Regions from separate parts of the Synechococcus sp. HIMB2401 genome, predicted to be linked through region 3. Evidence: predicted binding sites of a transcription regulator. Region 3 holds the regulator's gene; each other region holds the start of a gene.
The links. Region 3 encodes NtcA, which controls nitrogen genes in cyanobacteria. Its sites were predicted from a motif close to GTANCNNNNGNTAC; they were not measured.
Positions count from the first base shown of each region.

Region 1: urtA (urea ABC transporter substrate-binding protein) is a predicted target of NtcA. The motif match lies at 890-903, and genes of this name have one in related genera.
Region 2: AAXE93_RS09890 (DUF4278 domain-containing protein) is a predicted target of NtcA. The motif match lies at 1,016-1,029, and genes of this name have one in related genera.

Region 1 covers NZ_JBDJKK010000002.1:167,878-170,140, reverse strand. The annotation lists gene AAXE93_RS05825 (urease accessory protein UreF) at 1-258, shown strand, start outside; gene ureG (urease accessory protein UreG) at 258-863, shown strand; gene urtA (urea ABC transporter substrate-binding protein) at 973-2,263, shown strand, end outside.
Region 2 covers NZ_JBDJKK010000004.1:90,254-92,516, reverse strand. The annotation lists gene msrA (peptide-methionine (S)-S-oxide reductase MsrA) at 1-51, shown strand, start outside; gene AAXE93_RS09900 (hypothetical protein) at 263-415, opposite strand; gene AAXE93_RS09895 (DUF3104 domain-containing protein) at 647-937, shown strand; gene AAXE93_RS09890 (DUF4278 domain-containing protein) at 1,110-1,277, shown strand; gene AAXE93_RS09885 (hypothetical protein) at 1,412-1,564, shown strand; gene AAXE93_RS09880 (hypothetical protein) at 1,755-1,922, shown strand; gene AAXE93_RS09875 (hypothetical protein) at 2,146-2,263, shown strand, end outside.
Region 3 covers NZ_JBDJKK010000002.1:559,260-561,522, reverse strand. The annotation lists gene rph (ribonuclease PH) at 1-714, shown strand, start outside; gene ntcA (global nitrogen regulator NtcA) at 773-1,489, shown strand; gene AAXE93_RS07730 (DUF3084 domain-containing protein) at 1,517-2,263, shown strand, end outside.

The sequences.
Region 1 (2,263 bases), 390 kb from region 3:
TTGTCGGTTCCAGCGGGAGACATGGTGGAGGGCTACCTCTACGGCTGGGTTGCCAATCAGCTCAGTGCTTCGGTGCGGCTGCTGCCGTTAGGCCCCTCCCGAGCGCAGGTGCTGCAACAGCGGCTGCTGCCGCTGATTGCCTCCCAAGCGCAGCTGCTCCAGGAGGCCGATCCGCAGCAGCTCTGGAGCAGCGGTGTGGGTGCGGGCATGGCGCAGCTTGCCCATGCTGAGCTGTATTCACGCCTGTTTCGAAGCTGATGAGCAGCAAACTGCGCCTGGGGGTGGCGGGTCCTGTGGGATCCGGCAAAACCGCATTGGTGGAGGCCCTCTGTCGCCGCTTGCGCGACGAGCTCCAGCTCGCGGTGGTCACCAACGACATCTACACCCAGGAGGATGCCCAGTTCCTCACCCGTGCGGGTGCCCTGGATCCAGAGCGGATCCGTGGCGTGGAGACCGGTGGTTGCCCTCACACAGCGATCCGTGAAGACTGCTCGATCAACCGAGCTGCCGTGGCGGAGCTGGAGACGCAGTTTCCGAATCTCGATCTTGTTATGGTTGAGAGCGGCGGCGACAACCTGGCGGCGAGCTTCAGTCCGGAACTGGTGGATCTCTGCATCTACGTGATTGATGTGGCGGCCGGCGACAAGATCCCCCGTAAAGGAGGGCCTGGCATCACCCGCTCTGACCTACTGGTGATCAACAAGATTGATCTGGCTCCCCAGGTTGGTGCCGATCTTTCAGTGATGGAACAGGACACCCGGCGGATGCGGGGAGACCGGCCTTGGTGTTTCACCAATCTCCACAGCGGCGAAGGCCTGGAGCAGGTGGTGGGGTTCCTGTTGCAACAGCTACCGAATCGTTGATCCGCTGCTGCTGGGCTCGCTATTTAGTTCTTCTTGATACCAAAACCAGGACGCGCTGATCCGTACCTTCCATCAGCTGCCGTCAGGCACATTCCTTTTTTGGAACACCATGAGCTCTTCTCTCTCTAAGCGTCTGTTTGCCGGCATGGCCGCGGCATCGCTGGGCATTGCCGTGACCGCATGCGGTGGCGGTGACAAGGCTGCCAACGTTGACTACGACGACAGCGTCACCGTCGGCATCCTGCACTCGCTGACCGGCACCATGGCCATCTCCGAGTCCACCCTGGTGGACACCGAGAAAATGGCGATCGATGAGATCAACGCCGCCGGTGGCGTTGAAGTTGATGGCAAGAAGTACAAGATCGAGTACATCGTCGAGGACGGTGCCTCCGATTGGCCCACCTTCGCTGAGAAGTCCAAGAAGCTGATCGACCAGGACCAGGTGCCCGTGGTCTTCGGTGGCTGGACCTCCGCCAGCCGCAAGGCGATGCTGCCTGTGTACGAGTCGAAGAACGCTTTCCTCTACTACCCGATTCAGTACGAGGGTCAGGAGTGTTCCAACAACATCTTCTACACCGGTGCCACTCCGAACCAGCAGTCGGAGCCTGCAACCAAGTTCATGTATGAGAAGTCGCCTGCCGCTGGCAAGCCCTTCTTCCTCGTGGGTTCGGACTACGTCTTCCCCCGCACCTCCAACACCATCACCAAGGAACAGCTCAAGTCCCTGGGTGGCGAAGTGGTCGGTGAGGACTACCTGCCCCTGGGCAACACCGAGGTTGCTCCGATCATCGCCAAGATCAAGAAGGCCCTGCCTGACGGCGGTGTGATCATCAACACCCTGAATGGTGACCAGAACGTCGCCTTCTTCAAGCAGATCCAGGACGCCGGCATCACCCCCGATAACGGCTACTACGTGATGAGCTACTCCATCGCGGAAGAGGAGATCAGCACCATCGGCTCTGAGTTCCTTGAGGGCCACTACGGCGCTTGGAACTACATGATGTCGATCGACACCCCGGCATCCAAGAAGTTCGCTGCTGACTTCAAGGCCAAATACGGCGCCGACCGCCAGGTCGCTGACCCTCAGGAGTCGGCCTACAACATGGTCTACCTGTGGAAGAAGGCTGTCGAGAAGGCCAACAGCTTCGACGACGACAAGGTGCGTGAGGCCCTGGTCGGCATCGAGTTCGACGCGCCTCAGGGACCTGTGAAGGTGATGCCCAACCACCACCTCTCCCAGACCGTGCGCATCGGCCAGATCACTGCTGACGGTCAGTTCGAGATCCTCGAATCCACCGATGGCCCCGTGGCTCCTCAGGCCTGGAACCAGTTCGAGCCCAGCTCCAAGGGCTTCGCTTGCGACTGGACCGACGCCGCCAAGGGTGAGAAGTACAAGCTCT
Region 2 (2,263 bases), on a different contig from region 3:
GACAGCGTCTGGGGCAACAACGCTCGCTCCGGTAACGCCTGGGGGAAGTAGGGCTGCTGCAGCCTCATTCCTCGGCAGAGCGCCCCCGGATGCGGGCACGGTCGCTCAGCCAGATGATCACCCGCGTGATCGCCCACGCGAGGGCGACGCCCAACAGGATCGAGAGCAGCGACTCCACAGCACAGCACTTGAGGACACCGGCAACTGCCGGATGCTCCTCAATATGCCGATCTGATCAAGGAATGCGTGGGGACTGTTGCGATCAGTCGCTTGCTTTGGCGTCCTTGTCTCTCTCTTTTGCTGGCTGTGTCGTGGCCTGAGGCTTGGATGCCGCCTTGCAGGCCAGGGAGGCTTCCAGGCGCTGCAGCTGCGCTTCGCGCAGGGCATCGGAAATGCTGAGAGTGCGGTCAGTCATCGATTGGCGTTCTCGACGGCGGCAGGCTCAGGGCCTTGTGCGATCGAAAGGGGGCCTACGGGTCTGAAGACTGTCGAAACCTAGGCGCCCACGGGTCAACGTCCAGGGAGCAAAAGTGCTTACGTCAGTGTCTGGCAACACGTCTGTGCTTCAACGCCAGCGCGATTGAAGGCTTGCCAAACATGTATCGCCATGGCTATGAGTACAGGTGTACTGGTTCCTGGGTGGCTCATGTCGGTTGATCACGGTGATCTCGCGGTGAAGGCGGAGGCTCCCTTTCTCCACGTCCGCCCAGGGCACTTTGTGATCGTTGCTGGAGACCAGCTCGATCAAGGGGATTGGTGGATGGGACAGGTGCTCTTCTGCGAGGGAAGTGCGCGCCACCCCAGGCTTCCGTCGCTGTTTCAGGTGGCTGACGTGGATACGGGCGTCATCAAATGGATCAATGCCGACGCGGTCTCGGATGTGATCTGGTCGATGGATGGATGGTCCGCCAGTGCGCCTGTCTCTTCGGGCTGTTGATCGAGTGGGGCCTTGGTCAAGGGGCGATATGTATTCGCGCGAACGACACGGGCTCGGCGGCTGCCTTATAAGTAGTTTGTAGCAGTTGCTACAAAACGTTCACCCCCTCTTGAGGGGGCGCAGATGCTCCAAGCCATGGAACGGGGACTTGGATTTCTTCGAGGAACATCCAATGACTGCACTTCTCTATCGAGGCCACACCTACGCAGTAGCTCCAGTCACGCCCAAAGCCTGCGTTGAATTGACCTACCGCCGCGAGCACTACAACACCTGCCGCCAGGAACTTATTGGCGAAAGCCGCCGCACCCTCACCTACCGGGGCGTCACCTACACCAAGTAGCCCGAAGCACCCGTTGGTTCCTGCCCCTGCCCCCTTTCAAGGGCAGGGGCTTTTTGTTGGGTAGTCGGATGGAGGCAAGCCACGGTCCAAGGGAGATCCCGGCATGCTGTGGGCGAGCCAGTCAGCATTCGCCGATGGGATCGGATCTCACCGCCATCGTGATCTCCTCGGTGTTTCTTGGGGTGGGTTTTGTGATTGCCAAGTTCTTCCCTGAAGCCGCGTTGCTGGCGGCGGTGTTCCTGGTGGGGTTGGCGATTCTCAACGTCGCCCTTGTTCTTGTGGCCTGATGCCCAAAAAAAGAGGGGGTGTTCCCTAGGCACCCTCGCTCGACGCGTTGCCCCTTCACCGAGAGAAGCCCCCGCAGGATGGCCTGGGCTCCCGTGGCTGGTCGTCTCCATTGCGACAAAAAGGCCGGGCTCTCCGGGCGCCCTCGCTGCGTTGACAGGGGCCGCAATATGTTCACTATAAACTTTTTTCATGGCAAACGTCCGCGAGATGGTCAACACCCATCTGCCCGTCGCGCTCAAGCTGATCAACAGCGCCGCCCTGGTTGCGATCGCGCTTTCAACCCTTTGCGCTGCTGGCTCTCTGCGTGAGATGTCTGGCAGGTCTGCTGCTCCAGCGGCTGTCACTGAAGCCAACTGAGCCCGATGAAATGGAGCGATACCCCGTATCGCTCCAGGGGATTGCGCCGGCCGTTACTTGATCAAATTTGGTCGAATTCCTTAAGAAACCAACATCCAACCTGTTGAAAAGATTAAGCGCGGCAACCTGATTGATTCAGCAAGTTCTCAGTGAACAGACGGGTTTCCGGCCATCGACGATGCTTCAGCACATGCTTACGATCAGGCGGTGAGAGGAGGGTTGTATGTATCTGCTGACCATTAAGGATGGTCTTGGTACCCGTCATATCGGTCCCTACGCGTCGCCGAAGCACGCATCGGATGATCTTGATCGGGTGTTGGAAACCTGCTCCGAGCGAGCAC
Region 3 (2,263 bases):
GGCCGTCGCCCGCAGCAGTTGCGACCGTTCTCGGTGACCTGGAATCCCATGGGGTTTGCCTTGAGCTCCCTTGTGGTTCACACCGGCCGAACCGCTGTTCTCTGCAGCGTTTGCTTGGAGGACAAGGTTCCCCGCTGGCGCAAGGGAGAAGGATTGGGATGGCTCAGCGCCGAATACCGGTTGCTGCCCGGATCCACCCCACAGCGGCAATCACGGGAGCTGATGAAACTCTCGGGTCGCACCCAGGAAATTCAGCGGCTGATCGGCCGAAGCCTGCGCGCCGTGATCGACATGGAGCGTCTAGGGGAGCGCACCTTGCTGATCGACTGCGACGTGATCCAAGCGGACGCCGGCACCCGGACGGCCTCGATCACCGGGGCTTGGCTCGCCCTGGACCAAGCCTGCCGATCCCTGGTGGACCAGGGAGTGCTGGAGCAATCGCCCCTGATCGATCAGGTGGCGGCTGTATCCGTTGGCTTGGTTGATGGCCAGGCCTTGCTGGATCTGGACTACAGCGAAGACAGCCGAGCCGAGGTGGACCTGAACGTTGTGCAGTCCGGCGATGGCCGTCTGCTGGAAATCCAGGGAACTGCGGAGGGTGCGCCCTTCAGTCGCAGCCAACTCAATGAGCTGCTGGATTTAGCAGAGCCGGGATTGACATCCCTGATGCAGGCGCAACGCCAGGCCTTCAACGAGCACAGCAGCGTTACGTAATAACCGCTACATGGCGGCCACCGCCGGCTCCGTAACTTCGCCACACCAGGGGGTTGTCATGACCAGTAGCCGAGGTTTCAGCCGATACGCCCCGCAGATGGTGGCTCCAGCTCCCAGCGCAGAGCCCGCCAACCGTTCTCTGCTGGAGATCATCCGGGATCTCGATGGCGCCAGCAGTGAACTGGTGGATCGCAACAAGACCATCTTTTTCCCTGGAGATCCCGCAGAACGGGTGTATCTGATCCGCCGGGGGGCCGTTCGTCTGTCCCGCGTCTACGAATCGGGAGAAGAGATCACCGTGGCCCTGCTCCGCGAGAACAGCCTCTTCGGGGTGCTGTCACTGCTGACAGGTCAACGATCAGACCGCTTCTATCACGCTGTGGCCTTCACCCGGGTCGAAATGGTGACGGCACCAGCGACCTCCGTGAAGGCCGCCATCGAAGCAGACACCAGCGTTGGCCTGCGCTTGCTTCAGGGTCTCTCCAGCCGGATTCTGCAGACCGAGACGATGATTGAAACCCTCACCCATCGGGACATGTCATCCCGACTGGTGAGCTTCCTGCTGGTGCTTTGCAGGGACTTCGGCGTAGCAGATGAGCTGGGCATCACCATCGACCTGCGCCTGTCCCATCAGGCCATCGCTGAAGCAATTGGCTCAACACGCGTCACAATCACGCGTCTGCTGGGAGACTTGCGTCAATCCGGTCTGGTTCAGATTGACCGCAAGAAAATCACCGTTCTGGATCCGATCGCGCTGGCCAAACGCTTCAGCTAGGCCTGCCATCGCCCGACTTGTGCAGCGATGAGCGGCTGGGCACTGATTCTGGTTCTGTTGGTGCTCGGGGGCGTGCTGTCGACCCTGGGCGACCGCTTGGGCAGCCGCGTCGGCAAAGCGCGACTGAGTTTGTTCAGCATGCGCCCACGGCGCACCGCCGTTTTGATCACGGTGTTGACCGGCAGCCTGATCAGCGCACTCTCACTTGGCCTGATGCTTCTGGTGAGCCGGCAGTTGCGGGTGGGCCTGTTTGAACTGGATGCCCTGCAGGAGAAACTCCAAGACAGCCGTCAGCAGCTGAAGGCAGCCGAGCGGGAACGGGACAAGACCCAAACGGAAACCAAACGGATCGCCATTGAGCTCGAGCAATCACAGCAACGGGCCAACACCCTGCGCCTCGAACTGGCTCCTCTTCAGAAGGAGCTGGCCCAACTCGAAGCCGAACGTGAACGTCTCAGCCAGGACATCGCCTCCCGCGATGCGGACATCCAGCGCACGGAAGCCGAACTCAACAGCGTTCGCAGCCGCATCCGTGCCGGTGAGCAGGAACTCAAAGAACTGGAACGCAATCTGGTCGCCTTGCGGCGTGGATCGGTGGTGATCAGCAGCGGACAGACCTTGGCAAGAGCAACGGTTCGACTCGATGCTCCGGACCAGGCCAAACAGGCTGTCGACAGGCTGTTGCAGGAGGCCAATCTCAACGCCTACGGGAAAGTGCGACCTGGCGAAGCACCAGAACGCCAGTTAATCCGCGTTCCGCGCAGCGATGTGGAA